Regions from separate parts of the Nocardia sp. bgisy118 genome, predicted to be linked through region 2. Evidence: riboswitches for the same ligand, from Rfam matches in the RefSeq annotation. Region 2 holds a riboswitch; the other holds the start of a gene.

Region 1 (16,449 bases), on a different contig from region 2:
GGGCGGTGAGCGCGGTCAGGGTGACGTAGAGGGCGAACACGAGGGGACCTTCCTGGCGGCGACGACCTTGTTCCCTCAGTCTCGATTCGGCGGTCGTTGTCGCACCAATACCTGTATCCATAACCTGACGGCATGGATGTCGATACTCGGCTGCTGCGCTACTTCGCCGCCGTCGCCGAGGAGGGGAACCTCACGCGCGCGGCGGAACGGCTCTACGTGTCGCAACCGGCGCTCACGAAGCAGATCAAGCAGCTCGAAACCTTGTTGGGGGCGCGACTTTTCACCCGTTCGCGGGCGGGGATGACGCTGACCGAAGCCGGGCGCGCGCTGGCACTGCGGGTGCCCGCCCTGCTCGACGACTGGAATCGCGCGCTCTCCGAAACCCATGCCGCGGCCGCGCGGGAGGCCCGCGTCCTGCGTGTCGGTTTCCTCGCCAGCGCCGCCAACGAGGCCACTCGGGAGATCATCGCCGCGTTCGGCGATCGCAGGCTGGGCTGGCGCGTCGATATGCGCCAGAGCCCATGGTCGGACCCCACCGCGGGGCTGGCCGCGGGCAGCGTGGATGTGGCACTGCTGCGGCTGCCGATTCCGGACCAGGAATCGTGGCGGGTCGAGGTGCTGCTCACCGAGCCGCGCTGTGTGGTGCTGCCGAATACGCACCGGCTTGCCGATCGAGACGAGATCCCCTTCCGCGAACTGCTCGACGAGCCCTTCATCGCGGCCCCGCAAGCGACCGGTCGGTGGCGTGATTATTGGCTGGCCGTCGACGAGCGGGAGGGCGTTCCGCCGCGCATCGGCGCGGTCACCAAGCATCCGGACGACTGGCTCAACGCGATCGCGAACGGATACGGCGTGGCCCTGGCTCCGGAGTCCACCGCCCGCTTCTACCAGCGGCCCGGTGTGGTGTTCCGTCCGGTGGTCGGCATCGCCGCCAGCCAGGTGGGCGTCGCGTGGAATCCGATCGATGACGGCAACGCGCCCGTCCAGGACTTCGTTCGCAGCTGCCTGCGCTTCAAGCAGGCGTGACGGGGGCGTTGCTCCCGGGCCGGGCGCCGTTGACCGGCCCGGGAGCAACTCTGCGGATCAGACCGCGGTGGCGCGGTGGTTGCCCGCGCTCTGGGCGATCCTGTCGATTTCGGCGTTGAAGCGGTCGGCGGCCTCGATGTTGCCGAGGTGACCGGTGGGCCAGATCTGGTAATCGGCCAGCGAGCCCGTCGCGGTGAGGGCGTCGACGATGGGGCGGTTCATGCGGGCGGGTAGCAGGTGGTCGTGCTCGCCCGCGATGACGGTGGTGGGGACCGTCAGGTGCTTGGCCGAGTCGCCGAGGTCGAGCGCGGCCAGGGCGGCGGCGTGCAGGCCGCGGGTCAGCGGACGGCAGGAGCGGACGATGCCGAGCGAGAAGGCGACCTCGTCGGCGGTCGCGTTCTTGGTCATCAACCTGGCCTTGATGAGCGAGGTCACGACCGGACCGCCCGGCAGCGGCACCGGCGCGTTCAGCAGCGTCTCGGCGACCACCAGCGGCAGGCGGACGCCCGCGCCGAAGACGGTGACCGGACGGCTGGCCATCGTGAGCGGCTTGTTCAGCAGCGGAAGGAGATCCGTCTCGTGGCGGATCTCGCGGGCGGCGGTGTTCGCGAGCACCACGGCGTTGGCGCGCGCAGACACTTGCTCCGGGTAACGGGCGGCCCAAGCCTGCAAGGTGATGCCACCCATGCTGTGGCCGACCAAGGTGGCGCGCTTGCCGCGCGGCAAGGCGGCGTCGAGGACGGTGGCCAGGTCGTCGGCGAGGGTTTCGCCGCTCGGCGCGATTCGTCCCAGTGTGCTCTCGCCATGGCCGCGCTGATCGTAGGCGATCACGCGGTAACGGTCCGCGAGTGCGTTGATCTGCGGGTTCCAGTACTCGATGCAGCAGCTCCACCCGTGGATGAGCACGATGATTTCGCCGTCGGCAGGTCCGTAGGCGTGCACTCGGAGCTGGGCGCCGTCGACGGTGGTGACCGGAATCGTTTCGCAGGGCACTGTCGGCTTGTTCAGCGAAGTTGTCGCGAACTTACGGGATCGCAGTCCGGCCCGATAGGCCGCGGTGAGCGGTTCGGCGCCGCGTATCCCAGCCAGTGTCTTCATCGACGTCACCAGCATTGTGCACTCCTTTGTGTCATCCGCCACAGTACGGTGCAAGCAAAGTGCTTGCAAGTGCAAGCGCTCTATGGCGGAAATCCTGGCGCATATCTGTGGATACCCAATATTCGGTCCGGTGAACTCTGCTCGAGGGGAGAAACATCGCGCGCGAGCGAAGTCTCTCCCGGAGTGCACACGGATCGAACGGTCACATCCGGTACATCGCAGTCCGGACGCGCGTCGCTATCGGCGGTATCCGATCGTTATCAGTCCGAAGCCCGGCTTCGTTCGGCGCGGTCCGCCCGATCCGGATGGATGCGCGCCGACGACGGCCGCCGCACCCATCGACTGTCGCCAGGATGTCCCCGGCGCGGGGCATTCTGTACGCGCACAGGGAGATTCCCGGATGGGTGAGGAGAGAGGTGTGACCGACAGCTTCATGCTGGCCACCAGAATCCCGATGTCGCGCGAGGGTTTCGAGAGGTGGTTGGACACCCCGGCGCCGGGACCGGACGCCATCGCCAATCCGGAAGCGATGTTCGACGGGTGGTTCTGGGACGGCCGCCGAGCCGGCTCCGAATGGGAGAGCGCCGTCGTCGGTCGGACACCGCGGAGGTTCTTCGCCGAGCGGGTGCGTGAGTCCTGCGCCGGGCGCCCGCACGACACCGTGCTGCTGCACCGCGACGGCGCGCTGGAGGCGTACCTGTTCCACCTCGGCTACGTGGAGTCGAGTGTGCACACGGCGCTGCTGATGTTCGCCGCGGCCGGGGCGTTCAGGACCGAACCCGGCGAAGACGCGGTGCTGTTCTGGGCGGAGACCAGCGGCGGTCTGCCGGATCCCGACTGGGACGGGTGGCTGTCCGTGTTGTCGGTGGGCGACAGCGGGGCACGGTTTTCCGGAGCGATCGACCTGACCGCAGCCGTCACGGGCCTGCGTCCGGTCGAGAACCGCTTCTTCGGCATGGTCGAGCGTCTGGCCGAGGAGGAAGAGTCTTGGGGCGACGATTCCGATGGGCCCTACCGCACGGCCGCGCCGCGCGACCCGTCCTTCGTCGACCCGGCGGTGCTGGCGGACGCCGCCTCGCGATAGCCGAGCTCGGCGTTCCGCTCGCTGTCGACGGCAACCCGTCGCGGCACCGTGTGACACCGGCTTTCGTGCCTTCCGCTGCCGGTAGCGGGAAGCCGCGCGCCCCGGCTACCGTGGATTCTCGTGGAGACCACGCACCTCGCCGCCCAGCCCCCGTTCCCGCCGCAGCAGCGGGTGCGGCGCACGGGGTGGCGCGCGCTCGGGTTGCCTGCGCTCGCGGCGGGAGCGGGTATCGGAGCGGTGGTCCTGTTGCACTTCCGCGATCCGCACGTGGAGGGTTCCTACGGCATCTGCCCGGTCTACGGCCTGACCGGGTTGTACTGCCCGGGGTGCGGTGGCATGCGCGCCGTGCACAACCTCACCGACGGCCGCCTGCTGGACTCGCTGCACAGCAACCTGCTCGCCATTCCGCTGCTGCTCGCCTTCGCGGTGTTCGTCGGCGACTGGGCGGTGCGCGCGTGGCGCGGCGAACGCCCCCGCGTCCCCGACCTGCCGCGCCCGTTCATGTGGACGGTGCTCGCGCTTTTCGTCGTGTACTCGGTGCTGCGCAACACTCCGTGGGGCACCTGGCTGGCGCCCGTTTGAGCGGAGCCTTGGCCTGCGCTGATGACGGACTGAGCGTGCGACGGTCTACGCGATTCCCCCGCGCGGCAACGGGCAAGCTCTCGGTATGACCGATTCACTCGAGACGCGGGTGCGTGCGAAGCTGCTGCGCCGGCTGGCCGGATTCCCCCGCTCGGCAACGGGCAAGCTCTCGATATGACCGATTCACTCGAGACGCGGGTGCGTGCGAAGCTGCTGCGCCGGCTGGCCGGATTCCCCCGCTCGGCAACGGGCAAGCTCTCGATATGACCGATTCACTCAAGACGCGGGTGCGTGCGAAGCTGCTGCGCCAGCTGGCCGAGGACGCTCCCGACAACGAACACGACGACCCGAGGCAGATTTCGGTGGCGGCCGACCTGGACGCCCTGGACAGCGTCGCCGAGGACGACCCGCTCGTGGAGGAGCTCGCTACCCGCTACCTCGTGTTCTGAGCTCAGCGCGCGCCGGCCTGCCCACCGAGGGGCGGCAGCTGGGGCAGCGGTTCGTCGCGCAGCCAGCTGTCCCACAGCGGGCGCAGCGGCACCAGGCTGTAGTGCCCGGCCAGATCGGTGAACTCCTCAGTGGTGACCGAGGAATGCCGATAGCGCCGCACCCATTCGTGCAGCAGGTCGGCGAAGCCGGGCTCACCGAGTTCGAGGCGCAGCGCGTGCAAGGTGAGCGCGCCGCGCTTGTACACCCGGTCGTCGAACATGTGCCTGGGCCCCGGGTCCCCGATGACGATGTCCTGCGGTTCTCTCGCCAGGTTGTGCCGGGCGGCGCGGGCGAGTTGATCGGCGGAGGGCCCTCCCGATGCCTCCGACCAGATCCATTCCGCGTAACAGGCGAAGCCTTCGTGCAGCCAGATGTCGCGCCACTGCCGCAAGGTCAGGCTGTTGCCGAACCACTGGTGCGCCAGTTCGTGCGCGACCAGCCGTTCGGAGCCGCGGCGGCCGTCGCAGTGGTTGGCGCCGAACACCGAGATGCCCTGGGCTTCGATCGGGATCTCCAGGTCGTCGTCGGTGATCACCACCGTGTACCCGCCGAACGGGTACGGGCCGAACCGTTCGGTGAAGACCTCCATCATCCGCTCTTGCCGCGCGAAGTCGTGCTCGAACTCCGCGCGTAGCCGGGGCGGCACGATCGCGTGCATCGGCACCGGTCCGTGCACCGCGCCGACGCGGTACTTGCGGTACGGCCCGATCTGGATGGTGGCCAGGTAGCTCGACATCGGCTCCGGCTGTTCGTACACCCAGGTGGTCTGGCTCGCCTTGGTCTGCTTGCGCACCAGGGTGCCGTTGGCGAGCGCGTAGTACGGGCTGTCGGTGGTCACCGAAATGCGGTAGCTGGCTTTGGAACTGGGGTGGTCGTCGCAGGGAAACCAGGACGCCGCGCCGTTGGGCTGGCTGGCCACCAGCGCGCCCTCGGACAACTCCTCCCAGCCGACCTCGCCCCAGGGCCCGCGCACCGGCTTCGGTACGCCCGCGTACTGGACGACCACCGAGAGCACGCCGCCCGCCGGAATCCGCTGCTGCGGCGTGACGACGAGCTTGCCGTGCTGGTGCACGTATTTGCCGGCCTTGGCGCCGTTCACGAACACCTTCGACACGGTCAGCGCCTGCGAGAGATCCAGACCGAAGCGCGGCTGGACCGCGGTGGTGACCGCGGTGATCTCGGCGCGGCCGGTCAGCCGATTGCTGGCGACCTTGTAGACCAGTTCCAGCTCGTACCGCGAGACGCGATAGCCCCGGTTGCCGTTCTGTGGCAGGTAGTCGTCGATGGGGGCCGCGTAGAACTTCTCACCCATCAGCCCTCCTCGCCGGGGTCGTCCGTGCGCCGGGTCCACGGTGCGATCGGGTTGCCCCACCACCTGGTCGACGGGGGCACCGTGTCGCCGCGCATGACGAGCGAGGCAGGGCCGACCGTCGCGCCCGCGCCGAGTCCGGCGGCGGGAAGGGCGACGCAGTGCGGCCCGAGGGTGGCGCCCGCGCCGAGGGTGACGGTGTCCATGGCCATGATTCGATCGTGGAACAGATGGGTCTGCACCACGCAGCCACGCTCCACCGTGGCGCCGTCGCCGAGTGTCACCAAATCCGCCTCAGGTAACCAGTAGGACTCGCACCATACCCCGCGACCGATGCGCGCGCCGAGTGCGCGAAGCCAGAGATTCAGCACCGGCGTTCCGGTCGCCGCGCGGGCGAACCAGGGCGCGGCGACCATTTCCACGAACGTGTCCGAGACCTCGTTGCGCCACACGAACGAGCTCCACAGCGGGTGCTCCTCGGCCCGGATCCGGCCGACCAGCAACCACTTCGCGGCCACGGCGCTGCCGCAGGCCACCGCGCCCGCGACCAACAGCACGACACCGCTGAGCAGGGCGGTGGGCAAATGACCGATCCGCTGGGCCAGCCAGGCCAGCGCGAAGAGCACGCCCAGCCCGATGCCGAAGGTGACGAGCACCGGGACGAGCCTGCACGTCTCCACCACGGCCCGCGCCACCCGCAGCCGCCACGACGGATCGAAGGTGCGGCGAGTGTCGGCGGTTTCGGAGGCGCGGCGCAGCCGCACCGGCGGACTGCCGAGCCACGAGGAGCCCGCCTTGGCCTTGGACGGCGCGGCCGAGAGCACGGCGACCAAACCGTTCTTCGGCACCCTGCGGCCCGGCGCGGTCATGCCCGAGTTGCCGAGGAAGGCGCGCTTGCCGACCTTGGCCTCGCCGATGCGCAGCCAGCCGCCGCCGAGTTCGTAGCTCGCGATCATGGTGTCGTCGGCGAGGAACGCGCCGTCGGCGACCGTGGTGAACTTCGGCAGCAGCAGCACGGTCGACGCCTCGACGTGCTTGCCGACCTTCGCGCCGAGCAGGCGCAGCCACAGCGGCGTCAGCAGGCTGGCGTAGAGCGGGAACAGGAAATTGCGGGCGGCGTCGAGCAGCCGTTCGGTGGCCCAGGCCTGCCAGCCGACGCGGCTGCGCACCGGGTGGTAGCCCTCGGTCAGCCCGATGGCGAACAGGCGCACGAGGACGACGGTCGCCGCCGCGTACACGCCGAGCGTGACCAGCATGGCCACCGGCAGCATCGCGAAGGCGCGGACCAGTCCGCCGGTGAGCGTCACGGTGTCCCGCACCCACCAGGCCAGGAACGCGCCGCCCGCGCCGAGACCGAGAATCGGGAGGGCGGCGAGCGCCATCGAGGTGATGCCGAAGATCACGACCCAGTGCGGGGCGCGCGCCGGTCTTTGCGCGGGCCAGCGGTGCCGCGCGCGACCGACCTTCACCGCGGGGGAGCCCGCCCATTCCTGCTCGGCCTTCACCTTGCCCGAGACCGCGGAGCCCGGGGCGACCTCGGCGTTCTTGCCGATCTTCGTGCCGGGCAGCAGGATCGAGCGCGCGCCGATCACCGCGCCCTGCCCGATGACGATCGGGCCGATGTGCACGAGATCGCCATCGATCCAGTAGCCGGAGAGGTCGACCTCGGGTTCCACGCTGCACCCGTCGCCCAGTTCGAGCATCCCGGTCACCGGCGGCAGCGTGTGCAGGTCGACGCCCTTGCCGATGCGCGCGCCGAGCGCCCGCGCGAAGGGCACCATCCACGGTGCGCCGGACAGGTTCTCCGCGCCGCTCGCCTCGGACAGCCGCACCGCCGCCCACAGCCGCAGGTGCACCGAGCCGCCGCGCGGATAGCTGCCGGGCGTGATGCCACGCAGCAGGGCGCGCGATCCCGCCACGCACAGCGCCATCCGGCCGGGCGGGGTGATGAACAGCAGGAACGCGATCAGCGCCCACCACCAGGACAGCCGGGGCAGCCAGGGCAGCGATCCCGACCAGGCCGCGACATTGCCGACGATGGCCAGCCAGGTCAGCCACTGCAAGCCGGTCAGGGTGGTCAGCGGCACCGTGGCGAGCACTTGCACCCACTGGGCGAGGCGCGGGGTGGGACGCACCGTGCGTTCCTCGACCGCGGCGGCCGGTGCGCTGGCATCGAGCAGGTCGGCGAGCGCGCCGAGGCGCGGGTGGTCGTAGAGATCGGCGACGGCGATGCGTGGATAGCGCTCGCGCAGCGCGGTGACCAACTGGGCGGCGGCGAGGGAGCCGCCGCCGAGGTCGAAGAAATCGGTATCGGGACCGGTCGCCTCGGCGCCGAGGATGGCGTCCCACAGTCCGGCGACCCAGCGCGCGGTGGGGGAGAGACCGTCGTCGTCGGATTCGACGGGCGCGGCCTTGGGCAGCGGCCACGGCAGCGCGTCGCGATCGACCTTGCCCGACGTGCGGGTCGGCAGTTCCCCGACCACCGCGAGGCGCGGCACCAGCGGTGCGGGCAGCTGGTCGGCGAGCAGCTCGCGCGCGGCGTGCACGTCGAAATCGCCGTCCGGCCCGGTGAGATAGCCGATCAGGATCTTGTTGCCCGCCTTGGTGGTTCGGATCGCGGCGGCCGCGCCGGTGACGCCGGGCAGATGCTGGAGCGCGTTGTCGATCTCGCCGAGTTCGATGCGGCGGCCGCCGAGCTTGATCTGGTCGTCGGCGCGGCCGAGGAAGACGAGACCGGCGCGCTCGTTGCGGACCAGATCGCCGCTGCGGTAGGCGCGTTCCCAGCCGAGCGTGGCGAGCGGAGCGTACTTCTCGGCGTCCTTGGCCGGATCGAGATAGCGGCCGAGACCGACGCCGCCGATGACGAGTTCGCCGGATTCGCCCTCGCCGACGGGGTTGCCCTGCGCGTCGACCACGGCCAGATCCCAGCCGTCCAAGGGCAGTCCGATGCGGATCGGCGGCTCGCCGGTGAGCAGTGCCGCGCACGCCACGACGGTCGCCTCGGTGGGGCCGTAGGTGTTCCACACCTCGCGCACCGAATCCGCGTTGCCCGCAAGGCGTTCGGCGAGTTCCGGCGGCACGGCCTCGCCGCCGAAGATCAGCAGCCGGACCGGTTCCAGCGCCTCGGCGGGCCAGGTGGCGGCCAGCGTCGGCACCGTCGAGACGATGCTGATCTCGCGGCGAACCAGCCAGGGGCCGAGATCGGCGCCGGTGCGCACCAGCGCGCGCGGCGCGGGCACCAGGCAGGCGCCGTGCCGCCAGGCCAGCCACATCTCCTCGCAGGAGGCGTCGAAGGCGACCGAGAGACCGGCGAGCACCCGGTCGCCGGGCCCGATCGGCGCGTCCCGCAGGAACAGTCGCGCCTCGGCGTCGACGAAGGCGGCGGCGCTGCGGTGGGTGATCGCCACGCCCTTCGGAGTGCCGGTGGAGCCGGAGGTGAAGATGATCCAGGCGTCGTCTTCGGGGCTGGGTGGCGCGATATCGGATTGCTTTGCGGTGGTAGTTGTTTCGGTGCCGGAGCGAATACCGTCGGCGGTGGCGACGGCGCTGACTCGCGCCTCGCCGAAGACCAGCCGGGCCCGCTCGTCGGGATCGTCGGCGTCGACGGGGACGTACGCCGCGCCCACCCACAGCACGGCCAGGATCGTGACGTAGAGATCGCTGCTGCCCGAGGGCATTCGGACGCCGACTCGGTCGCCGGCGCGCACGCCTGCCGCGGACAGCTCGGCCGCGCGGGCCTCGATCGCGGCGAGCAGTTCGCGATACGTGATCAGGATCTCGCCGTCGTCGAGGGCGTGCGCGTCGGGATGGGTCTGCGCGGTCGCCGTCAGGATGTCGACGAGAGTCCGCGGCGGGGGCGTTGCCGCGCCACGCAGCAGGGGGTCGGACTGCGACCTTCCGGTCGTCGGGCTCTCGCCCGCCGCGGCTTCTACCTGCGGCTGGAGCATCACGTCCGGCCCACCTCTCATAGACCTGCCTTGCATTTCCCGACGGTTGTTTCACATGAGGGTTACCGATTGGCAAACGCCACGGTGACCAACTGACCACGGTACCCGCGGTATCGGTGAATCCCCGGGCGCGGCAGCGGCGCGCGGTGTGCCTGCGATCGGCACGTCGCTAGGCCGCCGAGGCCGCGGTCCCGAGACCGAGCGCGGTCAGAATGCCCGCGCTGGCCTGCTCGAGCCGATCGCTGACCTTCGGGCTGCGCAAGAACGCCACCGCGCGGGAGGCGAGCAGGGCGAGCAGGATCATTTCGACGGCGGCGACGGTGCATTCGACCGCGCCGAGCGCGAGGGTGTTCAGGAACGTGACTTCGGTCATGAACTGGGGCAGCACGGCCAGGTAGAACAGGCCGACCTTGGGATTGAACAGACACGAGACGACGCCCGCCGTGAACGCCGAGCGAACCGTCGGCGCACCGGCTTTCGCGCCGCCTGCCGACGCGCCGGAATCGAGCTCGGCATCGGAGCGCGCCCGTCGCTTGCGCAACTCCACCAGCGTGCGAATTCCCAAGTACACCAAATAGATTCCGCCGACGACTTTCAGCGCGCGATATGCCGTCGCGGACTGCTCCAGCAGTGCGGCGACCCCCGCGGCCACCATCACCGCCCACACCAGGCCACCGAGCGCCGAACCCACCGCCGCGGCGATGCCGGGACGGGCGTCCACGATCGAAAAGCGTAGCACCAGAAACGAATCCGGCCCCGGCGTGAGCGACAGCAGGACGCACAAGCCGACGAAGCCGATCAGCAGGGAGGGCGTCACCCCTCGAGTGGAACGCAGTTCGCTGCCCGGCGCAACCGACTTTCGGCCGCGAAATCCGGCGGTTGACAGAGCGGCGGGCGGTCTGTCAGTCTCGGAACAGGTCACGAGTATCAGCGCAAAGCCCCGGCTAGCTGGTCGGCAACCCTCCTCCGCGGTGGGGTGCTCCGGGTGACGACCTGGCCGCCGTCCGACCGGGCGCGGCAAGCGCGGACTCGGCGAATCTCCCGATTGCGAGTCCCTGACCCGACGGGATCACGTGATGACTGCTGTTGTGGGCCAGACCTGTGCCGCCCTCGCCCGCGTGTCGGGTGACGACCTGCCGGTGCCGCTCGTCCAGGGCGGAACCCGCACCTACGCCAACTTCGACTACGCCGCCAGCGCGCCCGCGCTGGCCCCGGTCACCGACCGGATTCAGCGGCTGCTGCCCTACTACGCCAGCGTGCACCGCGGCGCGGGCTACGCCTCCCGCATCTCCACCGAGTGCTACGAGGCCGCGCGCGGTTCGGTCGCCCGTTTCCTCGACGCCGCCGACGATCAGGTGGTGGTGTTCACCCGCAACACCACCGACTCGCTGAACCTGCTCGCCGCGTGTGTGCCCGGTGACACGGTGGTGCTCGATATCGAGCATCACGCCAACTTCCTGCCCTGGACGCGAAACGGTCGCCGCGTGGTGCGCGCCGCCGACACCGTCGCCGAGACCATCCGGTCGCTGGTGGCCGAGCTGTGCAGCAAGCCCGCTGCGCTGCTGGCGGTCACCGGGGCGTCGAATGTCACCGGCGAGGTGCTGCCGCTGGAGCGGCTGGCCGACATCGCGCACCAGTGCGGCGCGCGCATTCTGGTCGACGCGGCCCAGCTCGCCCCCCACCGGCGAATCAGTCTGCGCGAAAAGGGGATCGACTACCTCGCCTTCTCGGGCCACAAGCTGTACGCCCCGTTCGGTGCGGGCGTGCTCGTCGGCCGCCGCGACTGGCTCGACAAGGCCGAGCCCTATCTCGCGGGCGGCGGCGCGGTCCGCGCGGTGAGCGCCGAGCGCACCGAGTGGGCGCCCGCGCCGCAACGCCACGAGGCGGGTTCGCCGAACGTGCTCGGCGTGGCCGCGCTCGCCGCCGCCTGCGACGCGCTCGCGGCGATCGGCCCGGAGACGCTGACCGCCCACGAGCGCCTGCTCGCCGACCGTCTGCGCGACGGATTGTGTGCCATCCCCGGCGTCGAGACGCTGCGCATCTGGTCCGACAGCCCCGACTCGGTCGGCATCGTGGCCTTCACCGTCGCCGGTTTCGCGCCCGGTCACGTCGCCGCCTATCTCTCGGCCGAGCACGCCATCGGCGTGCGCGACGGTCGCTTCTGCGCGCACCCGCTGCTCGCCCGCCTCGGCCTCGACGGCGCGCTGCGCGCCAGCATCGGCCTCGGCACCACCTCCGCCGACGTCGACCGCCTCGTCGCCGCCGTCGCCACCCTCGTCCACCACGGCCCCTCCTGGAACTACGCCCAGACCGACGGCCTCTGGAACCCCACCCCCGAAACCCGACCCTTCACCGCCGACCCCGCCACCGGCGCCGCCCCCTGCCTCGTCGCCTAGGGGCGCTGCGGCGCGGCTTCGCGGCCGGTTGGGAGCGGTCTCGGCGGGATAGTATCGGCGAGACCGTTTCCCGACCTGAGGTGGGCCGTTGAGCGAACGGAGTGAGCGAATCATGTGCCAGCGCGCTATGCGCATGCCGGAGCCGAGCGTCAGCGAGGCGCAGGCATGAGCAATCTGCCTGCGTGGGCGACCGATCCGGGTGCGTTGCTCATCACCGAGGCGGGCTACGACGCGCTGCCGGAGGATGTGCAGCGTCAGATCGAAGTGCTCGACGGTCATGTCATCTTCTGCCGCAGTGGCAGTTTCCAGCACAACAATGTGGCTCGGCGGCTGGCCAACGCTTTGGAGCGGACGCGCCCGGCCGAACCGTGCACCGGAGTCGTCACCGATTTCGAGATGCACTACGTCAACGGCAGGCCGGGTAGTCCTGGGTTCTCCTTCCGCAGGCCCGATGTGGTACTGCACCGGTGCGTCGAGGAGGACCGCAAGCTCACCACCGCCGACGCGCTGCTGGTCGTCGAGGTCGTGTCACCGGGTTCGGAGTACACCGACACCGTCGACAAGCGGGCCGAGTACGCGCACGAGGGGATTCCGCTCTATCTGGTGGTGCACCTCGACGCCGAGCGTCGCGTGAAGATCGTTCAGGAGTACCGACTGGACTGGGCGAGTCGCACCTATCGGCTCGCCGAAACGCATCAGGACGCCTTGCGACTGACAGGTCCGTTCCCGATGGAGGTCGCGTTCAAGGAGTTGGACGGCGACTGAACCCGCTCAGTCCTCCAGCGAGGACGGGCGGTGGTAGCGGCCGTTGTAGTAGAGCAGCGGTGCGGCGGCCGGTTTTTCGTCGGTGTTGTCGTGGACCCGGGTGGCCAGGCCGACGACGAAGGTGTGGTCGCCGATGGGGATGAGCTGCTGGACCAGGGCGCGGATCCAGATCGGGGTGCCGTGCAGGACGGGTTCGCCGGTGTCCAGGGTGGTCCACAGGGAGCGGTCGGTGAAGCGCTCCTCGGCGGAGCGGGCGAAGCGCTTGGCGATGTGCTGCTGGTGTTCGCCGAGGAAGTGGATGACCACCGAATCGGCGTCGAGCATCGCGGCCATGCTGGACGAGGTGTGCGCGATGTTGAACGACACCAGCGGCGGTTCCAGCGAGAGCGAGGCGAACGAGGTGGCGGTGAAGCCGACCGGTCCCTTCTCGGAGCAGAGCGTGACCACGGTGACACCCGCCGGGTAGTGGCGCATGGACGCGCGGTACTGCTCGGCGGTGATTCCGCTCAGATCGTCGGGGATCCGGACGCCGGTGGGCGGGGGCGGTGCTTCGGTCACATGACGAAGCTACGCCCGATCCGCCCGCGCCGGGCCGGGCAATTGTTGTTCGATTGCCGTTCGCCCGGGAAACCCGCAGGTCGCGGGAGGATGTGAGACTCAGTCCACATCGATGGGCAGGCCCGCGGTGATCCGGATCAGCTCGCGGAACGACGTGCGGAACAGCGTGTTCGGATGCCCGCCAGCCGCCCACACCTCCGGGTGCCTGGCCAGCGCATTGTCCACCCAGGTGGGCAGGTTCGCCGGATGCCCGACCGGCGCGACGCCGCCGAGAGGCTGTCCGGTCACCTGGCGCACCAATTCGGCGGACGCGCGGGTGAGCGTGCCTTCCAGCCGCGCGCCGGTCTGCTCCAGATCCACCTGGTGCGCGCCGGAGACCAGCAGCAGCACCGGGTCTTCGTCGAGCAGGAACACCAGCGATTTGATGATCGCGCCCACCTCGACTCCGAGGGCGCGCGCCGCGTCGGCGGCGGTGGGGGTGGGTGTCGGCTGGCTGAGGATGACGCCGTGATGGCCGCGCGCGATCAGTGTGTCCGCGACTCGGCAGGCGACCGGAGGTAGCTGGGCCCTGCTCATGGATCCAGGGTAAGCGGACCGGCGGCTCCGTTCCGGCCATGCGCGAATTCTCGACGGACTTCGTCCGGCCGTGGCCGGGGCGCGATTGCGGGCGGTACGCGGGGCCGGCGCATCGGTCAGTACTCCGGATAGCCCTCGGCGGGTCCGAGCATGGTGGTGATCCGCTCCCTCGTTATCCGCGCCAGCTCGGTGACGCAATGCGGATCGCCGGGCGAGATCCCCTCGTGGACAACGGCTTCCAGCGCGCGATCCAGATCGTCGGGGGAGAGCGCGAGCAGCTCGACGTCGGCCTTGGCCAGCAGCGCGTCCCGATCCGGATAGGGTCGCGCGTCGGCGAGCGTGACCGCCCAGGTGACATTGCCGCAGCATTCGAACATGGCGTGTACGGCGCGATTGTGCGACAGGGTGTTGAAGCGGTCGAGGCCGATTCCATGATGCATCAGCATGATTGCCTCCCAACCCGGTGCGTTGGTTTGCTGACGTGACAATGATCCGCCTCTCTTCGAGGCGGGAACCAGTGCGATGCAGATGTTTTGCACAGGATTTACAGACCGCGCCGGGCCTCGTCCCACTGCCGCCGCGGATCCGCCGGAGCGGACGGGCGCGGAGCGTATACGCTGTACAAATGACTGATTGGCAGGCTTTCACCGTCGAGACCAAGGACCACGTCGCGCAGGTGACGCTGACCGGTCCCGGCAAAGGCAATGCGATGGGCCCGGACTTCTGGCGGGAACTTCCCGAGATCTTCCGCGAGCTCGACGCGGATCCCGAGGTGCGCGCCATCGTGCTCACCGGCTCGGGCAAGCACTTCTCCTACGGGCTCGACCTGCCCGCCATGGCGGGCACCTTCGGTCCGCTGCTCGCCGACAAGGCGCTGGCCGCCCCGCGCACCGATTTCCTCAAGGAGATCCGGCGGATGCAGGCTTCGGTCACCGCGGTGGCCGAGTGCACCAAGCCCGTCATCGCGGCGATCTCCGGCTGGTGCATCGGTGGCGGCCTCGACCTGATCGCGGCCGTCGACATCCGCCTGGCCAGCGCGGATGCCAAGTTCAGCCTGCGTGAGGCCAAGGTCGCGATCGTCGCCGACATCGGTTCGCTGCACCGGCTGCCCGGCATCATCGGCGAGGGGCACCTGCGCGAGCTCGCCTACACCGGCAAGGACATCGACGCCGCGCGCGCCGAGAAGATCGGCCTGGTCAACGAGGTGTTCCCGGATCAGGACGCGGTGCTGGACGCGGCGCACGCCATGGCCCGCGAGATCGCCGCCAACCCGCCGCTGGTGGTGCAGGGCGTGAAGGACGTGCTCGACCAGAAGCGCGCCTCGGAGGTGGCCGAGGGCCTGCGCTACGTGTCGGCATGGAACGCGGCCTTCCTGCCCTCGGAGGACCTGACCGAGGCCATCCAGGCCGTCTTCGAGAAGCGCGATCCGCAGTTCAAGGGTCGCTGAAGCAGTTCGAAGGTCGCCGGCGTGACTCGAAGGTCGCCCGCGCCGGCAATTTCGTTTGCCCCGACCGTCCACGCACCGACATACTTGCGATAAACAACTAATTGATTGACGCAAGTAAAGGTGGCGGCGCGTGGACACGGACGACCTGTCGATCGACACCATCGCGGTGCAACTCACCCGGCTGCAGCGCATCCGGGACAGGACCGCCCTGCAGATCCATACCAAGGACGGCGTGGACCCTGCCGTGTTCGCGGTGCTGTTCCGGCTGCTCTGCGATGGCCCGATGCGCTCCGGCGCGCTGGCCGAGGCGGTGTACTCGGACGCGTCGACGATCAGCCGTCAGGTCGCCCAGCTGGTCGAGCGGGAGCTGGTCCGCAGGACGGCCGACCCCGCCGATGGACGCGCCACGGTGCTCGAGGTGACCGAGCGCGGCCGCGAGGTGGCCGAGCAGATCCGCAGGCGCCGCCACGACAATCTCACCCGTGTGATGGCCGAATGGACGCCGGAGAACCGGGCGCTGTTCGCGGGCCTGCTGTGCCAGTTCGTCGACGATTTCGAACGCGCGCGGCCCGCGATGATCGCGAGTCTGCCGCACGTGGGCGCGAAGGCCAGTGGAACGGAGAACGATTCGTGACAGCGCCGACCGCCGTGGCTTCGCCCGTTGGGTTCAGCCACCGGCAGATCATGACCATCCTCAGCGGGCTCATGCTCGGGATGCTGCTCGCCTCGCTGGACCAGACGATCGTCTCGACGGCGATCCGCACCATCGCCGACGACCTCGACGGCTATGCGCTGCAGGCATGGGCCACCACCGCCTACCTGATCACGGCCACCCTCGCCACGCCGCTGTACGGGAAGTTGTCCGACATGTTCGGCCGCAAGCCCTTCTTCATGGCGGCCATCAGCATCTTCGTGGCCGGTTCGCTGCTGTGCACGCTCGCGCAGTCGATGTACCAGCTGGCCGCCTTCCGCGCCGTGCAGGGCATGGGCGCGGGCGGTCTGATGTCGCTGGCCTTGGCCATCCTCGGCGATATCGTCAGCCCGCGTGAGCGCGCCCGCTACCAGGGGTACTTCCTCGCGGTGTTCGGCACGTCCAGCGTGATCGGCCCGGTGCTCGGCGGCGTGCTCGCCGGAGAGGACACCATCCTCGGCGTCAGCGGCTGGCGCTGGGT
Region 2 (14,571 bases):
GTAGTCCGCTTCCGGACGGCCTACCCAACGAATGCGAATTCCCGAAATCGACTGTCCTCGTCGGCGTAGAGAGCCAATACTTCAAGGCTCCAATCAATTCATCTTCTGCCGCTGCGGTGGTCACGGCGATCGCAGAGATCGTTGAGGCACCCGGTGGTGCGGCGATCGAGGTATTGCACGACCAACTCGCTGATTGCCGCGCATTCGATCTGGCTGATGACCTGGTTCGTGAGCTGCGCTCGATCGACTTGCCCGTCGAGGATGTGCGGTCGGTAGCACGGCAGCTGACAGAACGCGGCACTCGCCGCAATGCGGTGGCCCTCGGCATCGTCATGTTGGGCGTGGTCGGCGACGAACGGGATCGGGAGTTGCTGCTACTACTGGGCGGGTTGGGCGAACTCACGCTCTACGCGGCTGTCGCACTGGCCAATTCCCAACCCGATCGTGATCGTGCGGTATTTCAGCTTGCTCGCCGGGTCGACGGATGGGGACGTGTCCACGCCGTACAGCGTTTGACGGGATCCCGAGATCCCGAGATCAAAGCTTGGTTGTTGCGGACCGGCTTCCGTAACAACGTGATGACCGCATACCTCGCCCACATCGCGGCCACCACAGGCGATCTCCGCGACGCTCTGCTCGAGTCCTCCGTCGATGACGAACTACTGGACGGCGCTGCCGACATCCTGGACGCATTGATCGTCGGTGAACCGACCACGGATATCCGGAACTACCCCGATGCGCTACCAGTGCTGGTTCGCTACTGCGAATTACTCACCGCCGCTGCTCCGACCCTCCCACGCATCCGTAGCGTGCGAACCATCACGGAATTGCTGAATGATTCGCCCCCGGAACTGGATTGGCCCTCGGACAAGGTCGCCGCTCTGGCCGCCGATTACTCGGCGCTGGTGGCCCGCGCCGACTGGTCCGACATGATCCGGTCCGGGCTCACCGAGCCGCAGTGGGGCGAATTCGGTTTCAACCCAACCTCCGCTGTCCATGACGCACGGGCCTTCACCGGCCGACTGTCACGCTGGCCTGCCGGACCAGCCCCTCGTGCAGACCGGCCTACAATCTCGCCGCACCCGATAAACCATCTGAACACCGCACTCGAACTCGTCCTTCTCGCAGCATTCCCCGCAGCCCTCGCCGATGACGTACGCGTCGTCGCGCAGGGCCTGCCGCCAGCGCGATATCCGGTGCTCTCTCGGGGTTTCAACGTCCTTGTCGAAGGTGAGCACCTCGCGATCCCTTACCGCCTGTGCACCCCCGCTCCATCGGACGACACCTCAGCCCAACTGTCTGCGACGCAGACCAAGATCCTGCACTGCCTCTACAGCCGCCACAGCGACGGCTACGTCCGCCAGCACCACCTCAACCAGATCATCGGCGCCACCGATCCGTGGATCGTCCCCTTCGTCATCAAGCTCGTCGGTGAATACGTGGTCGACATTGTCATCGACATCAAGCGGGGACTCACCGATGTCGTCACAGTCGACACTGCCCAGCACGAGGCTTACGGACGGTTCGCCGCCGCCAACCCCGACTTCGTCCACCTCACCAGCCAACGCGTCGCCAGCTACTGGCGCTGCTACTACCGAAACCGATACCCGCACCGCTACTACCCCGGCCGAATCGTTCTGAACGAGCTGCAAGAAGCCGCCGCCGCATACCGAGCGCCCGCGATGACAACCCCCGCCTCCTCCGTCGACCCGCGGCATTCAGAAATCCGCCGAATCAGATGAGACGGACTTGACGACAACATGACCGATGCATCGGGGCACTTCGGCGTGGCGCGCTTCGGCGTCGGCATCGGTGAAACATGACGCCTTGCCGGAGGCAGCCTGCGGAGCCTCAGAGATGGAGACAGTGACAGGGCAGCTCCGGCATCGGCGAGCTTCGGCGCCAGCGTGATTCAGCGTCGGCGCGCGTCGCATCACTGCAATCGCGGAACGAGACTCGCCACCGCTGCGGCGCGCAGATTCGCCGACGCGCGGACCCAGCGCCGACGAGCCCGGTCGGTGTCGGGCTCGATGAAGTTCGAGATGAGGATGCCGCGCAGGGCGTCCATCGCGGTGTAGACGAAATCGCGAGCGTCCTTGCGGCGCATCTCGTCCGGGACGAAGCGGGCCACGGCCATCAGCACCGCGTTGTTGACGAACGGCTCGACCTTCTCCATGGCCGAGGCCAGCACCGGATCGGTCCGGCCGGCCACCCACAGCTCGACGGTCGCGATGAACAGCGGGCCCTGGTGCAGCTCCCACAGGAAGTCCAGCGCCGCGGCGACCGGATCGGCGCCGCTCTCGACCTTGGCCATCTCCCGCATCGCGGTCTCCGCGCGGCGCTGAGCCAGGTGACTGATCGCGGCGACGACGAGATCGTTCTTGGACCCGAAGTGGTGCACCTGCGCCCCGCGCGTGACCCCCGCGCGCTCGGCGACCCGCGGCGTCGTTGTGCCCGCGTAGCCGTATTCGACCAGGCAGTCGATGGTGGCGTCGAGCAGCCGGACGCGCATCTCGCTGCTGCGCTGCTCCTGGGTTCGGCGCTGCGGCTTGTCGGCGGCGGTCCTGGTCATTCCGACGATTCTACACTTACATACAGATCTGTATGTTCTGGCGTTTCGGTGCGCCGGGCGATCCACACGGTGACGGCGAACAGCAGCGTACCGCCCACCGCGAGGCCCGCGCCGACGGCGGCGGGAGCGGTGTAGCCGAGGCCCGCGGCGATGACGAGGCCGCCGAGCCAAGCGCCCGCGGCATTGGCGATGTTCAAGGCCGCGTGATTGAGTGCGGCGGCGAGGGTTTGGGCGTCGGCGGCGACGTCCATCAGGCGGGTCTGCAAAGCGGGGGCGAGCGCCGCGCCGGTCGCGCCGACCAGAAACGCGCCGAGCCCGGCGGTGACCGGGTGCTGCGCCGCGGCGACGAAACCCGCCAGCACCACGGACATGGCGACCAGCGCGAGCAAGATCGCGCGATCGACGCCGCGATCGGCGAGCACGCCGCCCACGATATTGCCCGCCACCATGCCGAGACCGAACAGCATCAGCACCACCGGCACCAGGCCGAGCGACATACCCGCCACATCGGTGAGGGTGGTGGTGATGTAGGTGTAGACGGCGAACATGCCGCCGAAGCCGATGGCCCCGACCGCCAAGGTCAGCAATACCTGCGAACGACGCAGCGCGCCGAGTTCGGTCATCGGGTTGGTGGTTTTGATGCCGGTGAGTTCCGGCACGAATCGCACGAGCGCCGCGACCGTGGTGATGCCGATCAGGGCGACCACCAGGAAGGCGTCCCGCCAGCCGAGATGCTGGCCGAGCCAGGTGGCTGTGGGAACGCCGACGACATTGGCGGCGCTCAACCCCAGCATAACCGCGGCAATGGCTTTGGCGCGCCGGCCTGCCGGCGCGAGCGTGGCGGCGGCCAGCGAGGCGACGCCGAAATAGGCGCCGTGCGGCAGACCCGAGACGAAGCGCGCGGCGACCAAGGTCTGGAAGTTCGGCGCCACCACGGTGGCCGCGTTGCCCACGGTGAACGCGATCATCAAGGCGATGAGCAGGCGCTTGCGCGGAACCCGCGCGCAGAGCGCGGCCAGTACAGGCGCGCCGATCACCACACCGAGCGCATAGGCCGACACCGCGTGACCGGCGATCGGCTCGGAGACGTTCATAGCCTGCGCGATATCAGGCAGCAATCCCATGGTGACGAACTCGGTCGTGCCGATGCCGAAGCCGCCCAGAGCCAGTGCCAGCATCGCGGGGACATGCCAATCGGTCCGCGCCTTCTCGGGCGGGTCGGGCTGATGGGTGGCTACCTGGCTCGTCACGTCTTCATGTAACCGGCGCGCGAGCCGGATCGCTCCCCGATCCGACGTGAGTTAGACCACCGCCTGCCGCCGTATTCGCCCAGCTCACTCGATATTCCAGCAAGTGGGACAGGTCAGCCGATCGACTCCCGGCGCGCGAAGGTCCTCCGGTACCCGGCGGGCGTCACGCCGATCACGGACGCGAAATGCCTGCGCAGGTTGGTCGCGGTCCCCAGGCCGGACAGGCGGCTGATCCGCTCGATGTTGAAGTCGGTAGTCTCCAGCAGCGATTGGGCATGCGCGAGTCGCTGATTCAGCAACCACTGCATCGGAGTGGCTCCGGTGGAGCGGTGCAGGCGGCGATGGAAGGTGCGCGGGCTCATATTGGCTCTGGCCGCCAACGTGTCCACGGTCAACGGCTCGTCGAGGTGTTCGGCCGCCCACTGGAGCACCACGCCCAGGTCGTCCGCTGGGTGCGCGGGCACCGTCCGGTCCACGTACTGGGCCTGACCGCCGGACCGGTGCGGCGGGATGACCATCCGGCGCGCCAGCTGGTTGGCCACCTCGGCGCCCAGATCGCGCCGCACCAGGTGCAGGCACAGGTCGACCGCCGCGGTCATGCCCGCGCTGGTGAGCACGTCGCCGTCGTCGACGTAGAGCACCGAGTCGTCGACCTCGATGGCAGGGAAGCGCTTCGCCAGCATCTCCGCGTGCACCCAGTGCGCGGCCACGCGCCGCCCGTCCACCAGCCCCGCGGCCGCCAGCGCGAAGGTGCCGTCGCAGAGCCCGACCATGCGCGCGCCCCCGCGATGCGCGGCCGCCAGCGCGTCGAGCAATTCGGGTGGCAGTTCGCGTTCAGCGGTGACGCACTCGTTGGCCACCGAAGGAACGATCACGGTGTCGGCGGTGAGCAGGTCGTCGAGACCGTGCTCGGCGCGCAGGAAGGCGCCGAAACCGATCGGCTGGGTCTCCGGCTGCGGTGTCACCGAGCAGACCTTCAGCTCGTACCAGGGCTCCGCCAGATCCGGCTGCGGCGTGCCGAAAATCGAGGCGACGACACCCAATTCGTACAGATCCCACGGGTGCAGCGCGCCGGGAGCGATGGCCATGGCGACGGTTCGACCACTCATGCCCGCGCCCCGCTGACGCTTGGCTTCGGCGTTCGCTCTGCGCGCTGGCACATGATTCGCTCGCTCATTCCTCGAGTATGGCAGGAATAGTTCGATCGGCGTCAGTTCTGCCACTCACGTCTCGGCGACCCGAGCGCGAAGACTGGTCGGCGGGCGCCCACCCGACAGAACGACACGACGGAGGAATCATGAGCAAGGCATCGGTCACCGTGCTGGGTCTCGGACGGATGGGCACGGCGATCGCCGAGGTCTTCCTGCGCAACGGGCACCCGACCACGGTGTGGAATCGCACGCCGGGCAAGGCGATTCACCTCGACGAGCTGGGCGCACGGCGCGCCGACAACGTCGCGGACGCGGTCGCGGCGGGCGAACTGATCGTCACCGTGCTCGCCGACACCGCGGCCGCCGGAGACCAACTGGCCCCGCTGGGCTCGGCGCTGAACGGACGCACGGTACTGAACGTCGCCACCGGCAGGCCCGACACCGCGCGCGAGCTGGCCGACCGGCTCGCCGAGCACGGCGCGCGCTTGCTGGACGGCGGCATCTTCGGCGTCCCGCAGACAGTGGGCACACCCGATACGCTGCTCGTCTACAGCGGCGCGGCCGACGCCGAGGCCGAATTCGCGGACGTCGTCAGGGAACTGGGCGCGACGAGGTACGTGGGGACCGACGCGGGCCTCGCGGCGCTGCACGACATGGCGGTGCTCGGCGGGATGTACGGCCTGTTCGGCGGGTTCTTCCAGGCGACGGCGATGGTGCACACCGAGCAGGTCTCCGCGGTGGACTTCACCGATACGTTCCTGGTGCCCTGGTTGCGCGCGCTGCTCGACATGCTGCCGACGCTGGCCGCCGAGATCGACTCGCGGGAGTTCTCGGTGAACTTCTCCGATCTCGCGGTCAACGCAACCGGGCTCGTCGACATCCGCACCACCAGCCGAAACCAAGGCGTGGCAACGGATCTGCTCGATCCATTGCAGCGCCTGTTCGACGCCGAGGTCGAACGCGGGCACGGAACGGCCAGCTTCACCAGGGCATTCGCCGGACTGGTCGACACACCGGCGTCTTCCGGGAGCTGAGCACGCCGCGCGAATGGACCGCGGCGCATCGGCACTCGACCGACACACACGGCGTGCCGCACGCGACGGCCGCACCGGCGTCATCGGGATCCGCCGCGGCGTTCCCGGATACACGTCGGGCACCCGTTCACCGCGAGGTGGGCGGGTGCCCGGTTCAACCTCCGGCGCTGGGAAGTCCCAGCGCCGGTCGGGGTCGGACGGATCACGCCCGGCCCCCGGTGTGGACTCAGCGCAGCGCGCGAGCCAGATTCGCGTCGAGCGCGCCGAGGAACTCCTCGGTGGTCAGGTAACCCTGGTCGCCGCCGACGAGCAGCGCGAGGTCCTTGGTCATCTGGCCGCCCTCGACGGTCTTGATGACGACGTCCTCGAGGGTCTGCGCGAAGCCGATCACCTCGGGGGTGTTGTCCAGCTTGCCGCGGTGCTCGAGGCCGCGGGTCCAGGCGAAGATCGACGCGATCGGGTTGGTCGAGGTCGGCTTGCCCTGCTGGTGCTGGCGGTAGTGCCGGGTGACGGTGCCGTGCGCGGCCTCGGCCTCACAGGTCTGGCCGTCCGGGGTGAGCAGCACCGAGGTCATCAGACCCAGCGAACCGAAGCCCTGGGCCACGGTGTCGGACTGCACGTCGCCGTCGTAGTTCTTGCAGGCCCAGACGTAGCCGCCCTCCCACTTCATGGAGGAGGCGACCATGTCGTCGATGAGACGGTGCTCGTAGGTCAGGCCCGCCGCATCGAACTGGCTCTTGAACTCGGCGTCGAAGACCTCCTGGAAGGTGTCCTTGAACATGCCGTCGTAGGCCTTCAGGATGGTGTTCTTCGTCGACATGTACACCGGGTAGTTCTGCTGCAGGCCGTAGTTGAACGACGCCCGCGCGAAGTCTTCGATGGACTTCTTGAAGTTGTACATGCCCATGATGACGCCGCCGTCCTCCGGCATCTTCACGACCTCGTGCACGATCGGCTCGCTGCCGTCCTCGGGGGTGAAGGTGAGGGTGACGGTGCCCGCCTCGAAGACCTTGAAGTCGGTGGCGCGGTACTGGTCGCCGAAGGCGTGGCGGCCGATGATGATCGGCTTGGTCCAGCCGGGAACCAGTCGCGGAACATTGGAGATGATGATCGGCGCGCGGAAGATGGTGCCGCCGAGAATGTTGCGAATGGTGCCGTTGGGCGAGCGCCACATCTTCTTGAGGCCGAACTCCTCGACGCGGGCCTCGTCCGGCGTGATCGTGGCACACTTCACGCCGACGCCGTGCTTCTTGATGGCGTTGGCCGCGTCGATGGTGACCTGGTCGTCTGTCTTGTCCCGGTATTCGATGCCCAGGTCGTAGTACTCGAGGTTCACGTCGAGGTACGGGTGGATCAGCTTGTCCTTGATGAACTGCCAGATGATCCGGGTCATCTCATCACCGTCGAGTTCGACGACGGCGCCTTCAACCTTGATCTTGGACATGGATCTTCGTGTCCTCCTAGGATGGTGCCCTTATTGCACGGCCAGGCGAACACGCTTGTGAGCGGACCCCAGCTGTTCAACAGACAACGTATATGTACCGCGTTGTTTGCGGGACGTGTGGTGCAAGCAAGACAAGCGTACTGCTGCCGACGATCTCACCGTGCGGGGAGGGCCCACTGTGCGGACGACGCGCCGAGTTACCGACGAGTAGCCCCCCTGTGACCCCAACCACTTTCTCCATAATGTCATCCCGGGGCGATCGACCACTCCGACCTGGGCGGGAACTGGACGACCGCCGGAGGCGACACCGCCCGCGCACCGGATCTGCGAGGATCCGATGCGCGGGCTATGCCCGGTCCGAATCAGACCGCGATCGGAATCCGAGCGCCCTCCTCCGCGTCCTCGGCGAAGTGCTCCGGTCCGGCCTTGATCATCAGCGCGATCACCGGGATCGCGGCGAGGAAGAAACCCGCACCGACGTAGAACGCGACGTCGTAGCTGTGGATGGCGGCGCGGGCGGCCAGGTCGCTGACGGTCGGGTTGTCGGCGAAGTAATCCTTCGCCGCCTGCACCGAGATCGTGGTGAGCAGCGCGGTGCCGACCGCGCCGCCGACCTGCTGGGCCGCGTTGAGCAACGCGCTCGCGACACCGGCGTCGGCCTCGTCCACCCGGTGCAGCGCGACCGCCTGCATCCCGACGAACAGCGGACCCATGCCGAGCGCGATCAGCAGCTGGGCGGGCAGCACGCCCGCGGCATAGCTGTCGCCGTAGCTCAGCTGCGCGAGCCAGATCAGCCCGACCACGCCGAGCGCGGCGCCCACCACCATCAGCGGCCGCGGCCCGAGCTTCGGCAGCAACGCGCTGGTGACGCCCGCTGAGATCGCGATGCCCGCGGGGAACGGCAGGAACGCGACACCGGCCTTCAGCGGCGAGTAGCCGAGCGTGACCTGGAAGTAGAAGCTCAGGAACAGGAACATCGCGAACATCGCGATGGGGATGAGCAACGCGGCGAGCAGCGCGCCGCCGCGGTTGGTCTCCCCGGGAATGCGCAGCGGCAACAGCGGATTCGAGGAACGACGCTCGATCACGACGAACGCGATCAGCAGCGCGAGCCCGGCCGCGAGCAGCCCGAGGGTGCCGCCCGAGGTCCAGCCGTGCTCGGCGGCGCGGCTGAAGCCGTACACGATGGCGATCAGGCCTGCCGTCACGGTGACGGCGCCGGGCACGTCGTAGCCGCCGGTCCGGGCGACGGGCACGTCCTTGATCACGAACGCGAGCGCGCCGACCAGCGCGATGATCGCGATCGGGGTGTTGACCAGCAGGGTCCACCGCCAGGACGCGTATTCGGTGAGCGCGCCGCCCGCGATCAGCCCGATGGCCGCGCCGCCCGCGGAGATGCCCGCGAACACCGCGAAGGCCCGGGCCCGTTCCTTCGCCTCGGTGAAGGTCACCGAGACCAGCGCGAGCGCCGCGGGTGCGAGCAGTGCGGCGAAGGCGCCCTGAAGTCCCCGGCCCGCGAAGAGCTGAGCGCCGTTCTGCGCCAGACCCGCGAGCGCCGACGCGGCGGCGAAGCCGACCAGGCCGACCATGAAGATCAGGCGGCGGCCGAGAAAGTCGGCCAGACGGCCGCCGAGCAGCAGCAGTCCGCCGAAGATCAGTGTGTACGCGGTGAGGGCCCATTGCTTGTCGCCCTCGCTGATGCCCAGGTCACGCTGCGCGAATGGCAGCGCGATCGTCACGATGGTCGCGTCGAGGACCACCATCAGCTGGGCCAGACCGATCACCCCCAATGCCAGCCAGCGGGCCGAGTCGCGCCGGCCCTCCGGCACGTGCACGGCTGTCGAAGTCTCGCTCACTTTGTCTCCTCAATCGTCCGAAGTGGCGTGGCAGCAATCCTGTCATCGGCCGACATTTGGCGTCAATAGAAAAATGTCGCAGTCAGACATTTGCCTGGATAGGACAGTTGATGTGGGATCTGCGTTACAGTGGGGAGATGCTCGAATCACCGACGCCGAGTCCGGACACGGTCGGCAATCCCGCCGTGACCGGGGACAACGCCGCGCCTGCGAACCGAGGATGCGGCGATACCGCGATGCGAGAACGCCCGATCGGCCTGCGCGAGCGCAAGAAGCAGCAGACCAGGATGCGGATCACGAGCATCGCGCTGGAGCTCTGCGAGGCCCAGGGCTTCGACGCGACAACGGTCGAGCAGATCGCCAACGCGGCCGACGTCTCGCCACGCACCGTGAACCGCTACTTCGAGACGAAGGAGGACATCGTCCTCGCGCCCGTCCTCGACTTCGGCGAAATGGTTGCCGACAAGTTGCGAGAAGAGCCGTGTGGCGGCAACGAACTGCGCGCGCTGTGCAATGCCTACCTGCGGGTGATCGATGACGCTGCCACCGAGAACTCGCCGGTCTCGTTCCGCAGGTTTCAGCAGATGCAGCGGATCGCGCGCGACTGCCCTTCGGTCAACAGCCGCGCGCTGGAGTTCGCCGACAACAAATCCGACGCCATCACCGCCGTGCTGGCCGAGCGCCTCGACACCACGCAGGGGGCGCTTTCCGTCCGGCTGATCGTCTCCACCTGGCAGATGCTGTGCCATTTGGCGATGGACGCGCACGATGCGCTGATCATGGACGGCGATCCGGCCACCGCGGTGCGTGCGTCGAAGGAGACCTTGCTCGACGCGTACGCGGAGTTCATGCGGGTCTGCACCGAACCGCCTGCCGAATCGGCGAAGTGAGATCGGCTACGAATTTCGGTCATTGACCGCCCGCCAGCTACCATGTCCGTCAGGTCATGAGTGCCAGCGCCAAGCCCCGGCTCGCTGGACGGCAACCCTCCAGCAGCGGTGGGGTGCTCCGGGTGATGACCGGGCCCTCGACGGTCGAGGGCAAGCGCGCTGTCAGGAGGTTCCCGGAAATTGTGTTGTTGTGGATAGACCGCATTCCCGATCTCGTTAGTTCCGGCGAACAACTCTTGTGGAGCATGACATGACCGACCCCGTCGCGGCCGAGTTCGATCCTGCCCTGTGGTCCTTCGAGACCAAGCAGATCCACGCGGGCCAAGCCCCCGATCAGAGCACCGGCGCCCGCGCGCTGCCGATCTACCAGACCACCTCCTACGCCTTCCGCGACACCGACCACGCGGCCGCGCTGTTCGGGCTCGCCGAACCGGGCAACATCTACACCCGGATCATGAACCCGACCCAGGACGTGGTCGAGCAGCGCATCGCCGCTCTGGAAGGCGGCGTCGCGGCACTCCTGCTGTCCTCAGGGCAGGCCGCCGAGACCTACGCGATCCTGAACCTGGCCGCCGCGGGCGACCACATCGTGTCCAGCCCGCACCTCTACGGCGGCACCTACAACCTGTTCCGCTACTCGCTGCCCAAGCTCGGCATCGAGGTCTCGTTCGTCGAGGACCCGGACGATCTCGAGCAGTGGCGCGCCGCGATCCGGCCCAACACCAAGGCGTTCTTCGGCGAGACCATCGCCAACCCGAGCAGCGCCGTGTTCGACATCCCCGGCATCGCCGAGGTCGCGCACGCCGCCGGGATCCCGCTCATCGTGGACAACACGGTCGCCACCCCGTACCTGATCCAGCCGCTGTCGCACGGCGCCGACATCGTGGTGCATTCGGCCACGAAGTACCTGGGCGGGCACGGCACCGCTGTCGCGGGCGTGATCGTCGACGGTGGCGCCTTCGATTGGACCGTCCGCGACGACAACGGCGAGTCCCGCTTCCCCGGCTTCACCACCCCGGACCCCAGCTACCACGGCGCGGTCTTCGCCGATCTCGGCGCACCCGCGTACGCGCTGAAGGCCCGCGTGCAGCTGCTTCGCGATCTGGGCGCGGCGGTCTCGCCGTTCAACGCCTTCCTCATCGCGCAGGGCATCGAGACGCTCAGCCTGCGCGTCGAGCGCCACGTCGCCAACGCGCAGGCGGTCGCCGAATTCCTGGCCGAGCACCCCGCCGTCGAATCCGTCTTCTACGCGGGGCTGCCCGACTCGCCGTGGCACGAGCGGGCCAAGCGGCTGGCGCCGAAGGGGACCGGCGCGATCGTCTCCTTCGAACTGCGCGGCGGCGTCGACGCGGGCAAGAAGTTCGTGGACGCATTAGTCCTGCACAGCCACGTCGCTAACATCGGGGATGTGCGTTCTCTCGTGATCCACCCGGCCTCGACTACGCACTCCCAGCTGACGCCCGAGCAGCAACTGGCCTCCGGCGTCACCCCGGGACTGGTCCGTCTCGCCGTCGGCATCGAGGGAATCGACGACATTCTGGCCGATCTGCGCGCCGGATTCACGGCGGCGACGACGTGACCGTGAGCACCGATCAGAGCCCCGCCCGCCCGGCGTCCGGTGTCGACCTGCTGCCACCGCCGGACGGTCGGCCGGGCGTGATCGCCATCGGGGACGTGCGGCTGGAAAGCGGCACGGTGATCCCGGACGTGCACCTCGCGGTGCAGCGGTGGGGCGAACTCTCCCCCGCCCTGGACAATGTGGTGCTCGTCGAGCACGCTCTGACCGGTGACTCGCACGTCGTCGGCACGCCCGACGACGTGCACTCGCAGCCCGGCTGGTGGGAGGGCATGGTCGGACCGGGCGCGCCGGTGGACACCGACGAATGGTGTGTCATCGCGACCAACGTGCTCGGCGGCTGTAAAGGCAGCACCGGACCGTCCTCGCCCGCGCCCGACGGCGAACCGTGGGGCTCGCGTTTCCCGGAGATCTCCATCCGCGATCAGGTGACCGCCGAGGCCGCGCTGCTGGATCTGCTCGGCATCGAGCGGCTCGCCGCGGTGGTCGGCGGCTCGATGGGCGGCATGCGGGTGCTGGAGTGGATGATCGGCAAGCCCGAGCGGGTGGCCGCGGCGCTGGTGCTCGCCGTCGGCGCCCGCGCCACCGCGGACCAGATCGGTACCCAGACCACCCAGATCGCGGCCATCAAGGCCGATCCGGACTGGCAGGGCGGCGACTATCACGACACTGGCCGCACGCCGAGGACCGGCATGGGCATCGCCCGCCGCATCGCGCACCTGACCTACCGCACCGAGGGCGAACTCGACCACCGCTTCGAGAATCGGGCGCAGGGCTCCGAGGACCCGTGGCGCGGCGGCCGCTACGCGGTGCAGAGCTATCTCGACCACCAGGCCGAAAAGCTCTGCAAGCGTTTCGATCCCGCCACCTACGTGCTGCTCACCGAGGCTATGAACCGGCACGACGTCGGTCGTGGACGCGGCGGAATCCGAGCGGCGCTGGCCGCGACGCCGGTGCCGTGCGTGGTGGGCGGCGTCGACTCCGACCGCCTGTACCCGCTGCGCACCCAGCAGGAACTGGCCGACGCGCTGCCCGGCTGCGATCGACTGGAAGTAGTGCATTCCCGCGACGGCCACGACGGATTCCTCACCGAGGCCGCGGCCGTTTCCAAACTGCTCATCGAGACCATGCGCCTGGCGCGCGAGAACCGGTAGCCACAGCCTCCCCGTCGCACGAGACCAGCTGGGACACAGCGGTTTCGCGCGTCGCTGTGCTTCTCGGCCGGTGCCACCCAACCAGCGCGCGCCGTCCAGCGACGGCGTCGAAACGCTCGGAGGGATCAGCCGACACCGAGGGTGTTGATGGTGGCCGCCAGGAAGACGATGGCGGAGCCGAGCAGGCTCAGCGCGCCGACGTCGAACGGTTTGCTGCGCACCGCGAGCAGCCCCACCCGCGCGCTCGGCAGGCACAAACGGAAGGTCGCGGCCAACAGCGTCGCACCGCCGAAGAACAACGCGCCGCGGCGCCAGCGATCCGAGGCCACGAACACCACCGCGACCAGCACGACCAGCATCACGGCCACCATCGGCAGGTGACAGCGCAGGAACTGCGCGGCACGGCTACCGCCTGCGTGTCGTCCGGCGGACGCGTCGACATCGGTCACGGCACCGATTCTTGCAGATGAACCCCTGCCACCCGCACCCGCTCCGAAACCCTCCACGGCCGGCCTGATTGACTGATTCCGTGTTCCGCCTGATGTTCCATGAGCCGTGTATTCCGCCGAACACCGGCAACGCGATCCGCCTGGTCGCCGGGACCGGTTGTGAGCTGCACCTGATCGAGCCGCTGGGATTCGATCTCTCGGAGTCCAAGCTGCGCCGTGCCGGACTGGACTACCACGATCTGGCCTCGGTCACCGTGCACGAGAGCCTGCCCGCGGCATGGGAGGCGTTGCGGCCGGAACGCGTCTACGCCTTCACCACCAAGGCGACGACCCGGTACACCGACATCGCCTACCAACCCGGCGACGTCCTGCTTTTCGGCACCGAACCCACCGGTCTCCCCGACCACGTGCTCGACGACCCGCACGTCACCGCCCACGTGCGCATCCCGATGCTGCCCGGCAGGCGCTCGATGAATCTCTCCAATTGCGCCGCCGTCACCGTGTACGAAGCCTGGCGCCAGCTCGGTTTCCCTGGCGGGGTCTAGGGGCGTACCTCCGGCACCGTCTAAGCATCGATTTCGAAGCGCTTGTGGCGGGACGTGGCGCCCGCGGTGAGGCGGACGGCGGTTTTGGGGACGTCGTAGTGGTCGGCCAGGAGTTCGATGGCGGCCTTGTTGGCCTTGCCTTCGACCGCGGGCGCGCGGACGTAGAGCTGGAGCGTGCCGTCGGGGAGGGCTTCCACGAGCGGGCCTTTACGGCTGTTGGGTTTGATGATCGCCCTGACCACTGTCGGGGGCATCGGGGGCTCCTGTCTGAGTGGTCACCGGCTGCGCGGAATGGGTAGCGGCGGCCGGGGTTTCGGGGGTGGCCCGGCGCTTGCGACGCACGACGCGGACGAGGGCGAAGACGATACCGCCGACGATCGCGAGGAAGCCGAGCCAGGGAATCGCCTTGCCGATGAACACGATCGCGTCCTTCAGCCAGTCGACCAGGGAGTTCCAGCCCGCGACGACGCCATCCCAGAAGTTGCTCGGTCCCTCGTCGGAATCCTTGGCGGTCGTGGTGATCTCGATGGTGAGGGTGGACAGCGCGACCTGATCGTCGAGGAGGCGTTTCTGGGCGGTGAGGCTGTCGAGCTCGCCCTGGCGGCTGGACAGCGCCTGCTCGGCGGCGATGAGGTCGGCGGTGGTGGCGG

What was found. Region 2 has a riboswitch for S-adenosylmethionine ahead of AC3EO7_RS31275 (bifunctional o-acetylhomoserine/o-acetylserine sulfhydrylase). Riboswitches for the same ligand answer to the same signal wherever they lie in the genome.
Region 1: linked by a shared signal. The riboswitch ahead of AC3EO7_RS13075 (aminotransferase class V-fold PLP-dependent enzyme) and the one ahead of AC3EO7_RS31275 (bifunctional o-acetylhomoserine/o-acetylserine sulfhydrylase) in region 2 are both predicted to bind S-adenosylmethionine.

What each region holds. Positions count from the first base shown of each region.
Region 1 is NZ_JBYISM010000008.1:181,019-197,467, reverse strand. Features, by position in the region: gene AC3EO7_RS13120 (DoxX family protein) at 1-40, opposite strand, end outside; gene AC3EO7_RS13115 (LysR family transcriptional regulator) at 133-1,026, shown strand; gene AC3EO7_RS13110 (alpha/beta fold hydrolase) at 1,084-2,139, opposite strand; gene AC3EO7_RS13105 (hypothetical protein) at 2,543-3,208, shown strand; gene AC3EO7_RS13100 (DUF2752 domain-containing protein) at 3,329-3,790, shown strand; gene AC3EO7_RS13095 (hypothetical protein) at 4,054-4,239, shown strand; gene AC3EO7_RS13090 (M1 family metallopeptidase) at 4,242-5,591, opposite strand; gene AC3EO7_RS13085 (Pls/PosA family non-ribosomal peptide synthetase) at 5,591-9,556, opposite strand; gene AC3EO7_RS13080 (LysE family translocator) at 9,705-10,352, opposite strand; SAM riboswitch class IV at 10,452-10,565, shown strand; gene AC3EO7_RS13075 (aminotransferase class V-fold PLP-dependent enzyme) at 10,612-11,931, shown strand; gene AC3EO7_RS13070 (Uma2 family endonuclease) at 12,097-12,696, shown strand; gene AC3EO7_RS13065 (flavin reductase family protein) at 12,703-13,170, opposite strand; gene AC3EO7_RS13060 (YbaK/EbsC family protein) at 13,354-13,830, opposite strand; gene AC3EO7_RS13055 (2-oxo-4-hydroxy-4-carboxy-5-ureidoimidazoline decarboxylase) at 13,947-14,276, opposite strand; gene AC3EO7_RS13050 (crotonase/enoyl-CoA hydratase family protein) at 14,456-15,277, shown strand; gene AC3EO7_RS13045 (MarR family winged helix-turn-helix transcriptional regulator) at 15,408-15,911, shown strand; gene AC3EO7_RS13040 (MDR family MFS transporter) at 15,962-16,449, shown strand, end outside.
Region 2 is NZ_JBYISM010000033.1:2,364-16,934, forward strand. Features, by position in the region: gene AC3EO7_RS31235 (hypothetical protein) at 1-1,742, shown strand, start outside; gene AC3EO7_RS31240 (TetR/AcrR family transcriptional regulator) at 1,934-2,572, opposite strand; gene AC3EO7_RS31245 (MFS transporter) at 2,569-3,750, opposite strand; gene AC3EO7_RS31250 (helix-turn-helix domain-containing protein) at 3,936-4,931, opposite strand; gene AC3EO7_RS31255 (NAD(P)-dependent oxidoreductase) at 5,120-6,007, shown strand; gene AC3EO7_RS31260 (NADP-dependent isocitrate dehydrogenase) at 6,234-7,451, opposite strand; gene AC3EO7_RS31265 (MFS transporter) at 7,814-9,307, opposite strand; gene AC3EO7_RS31270 (TetR/AcrR family transcriptional regulator) at 9,445-10,197, shown strand; SAM riboswitch class IV at 10,250-10,360, shown strand; gene AC3EO7_RS31275 (bifunctional o-acetylhomoserine/o-acetylserine sulfhydrylase) at 10,448-11,776, shown strand; gene metX (homoserine O-acetyltransferase MetX) at 11,779-12,927, shown strand; gene AC3EO7_RS31285 (DUF3017 domain-containing protein) at 13,053-13,298, opposite strand; gene AC3EO7_RS31290 (tRNA (cytidine(34)-2'-O)-methyltransferase) at 13,457-13,921, shown strand; gene AC3EO7_RS31295 (DUF167 domain-containing protein) at 13,942-14,175, opposite strand; gene AC3EO7_RS31300 (DUF4349 domain-containing protein) at 14,129-14,571, opposite strand, start outside.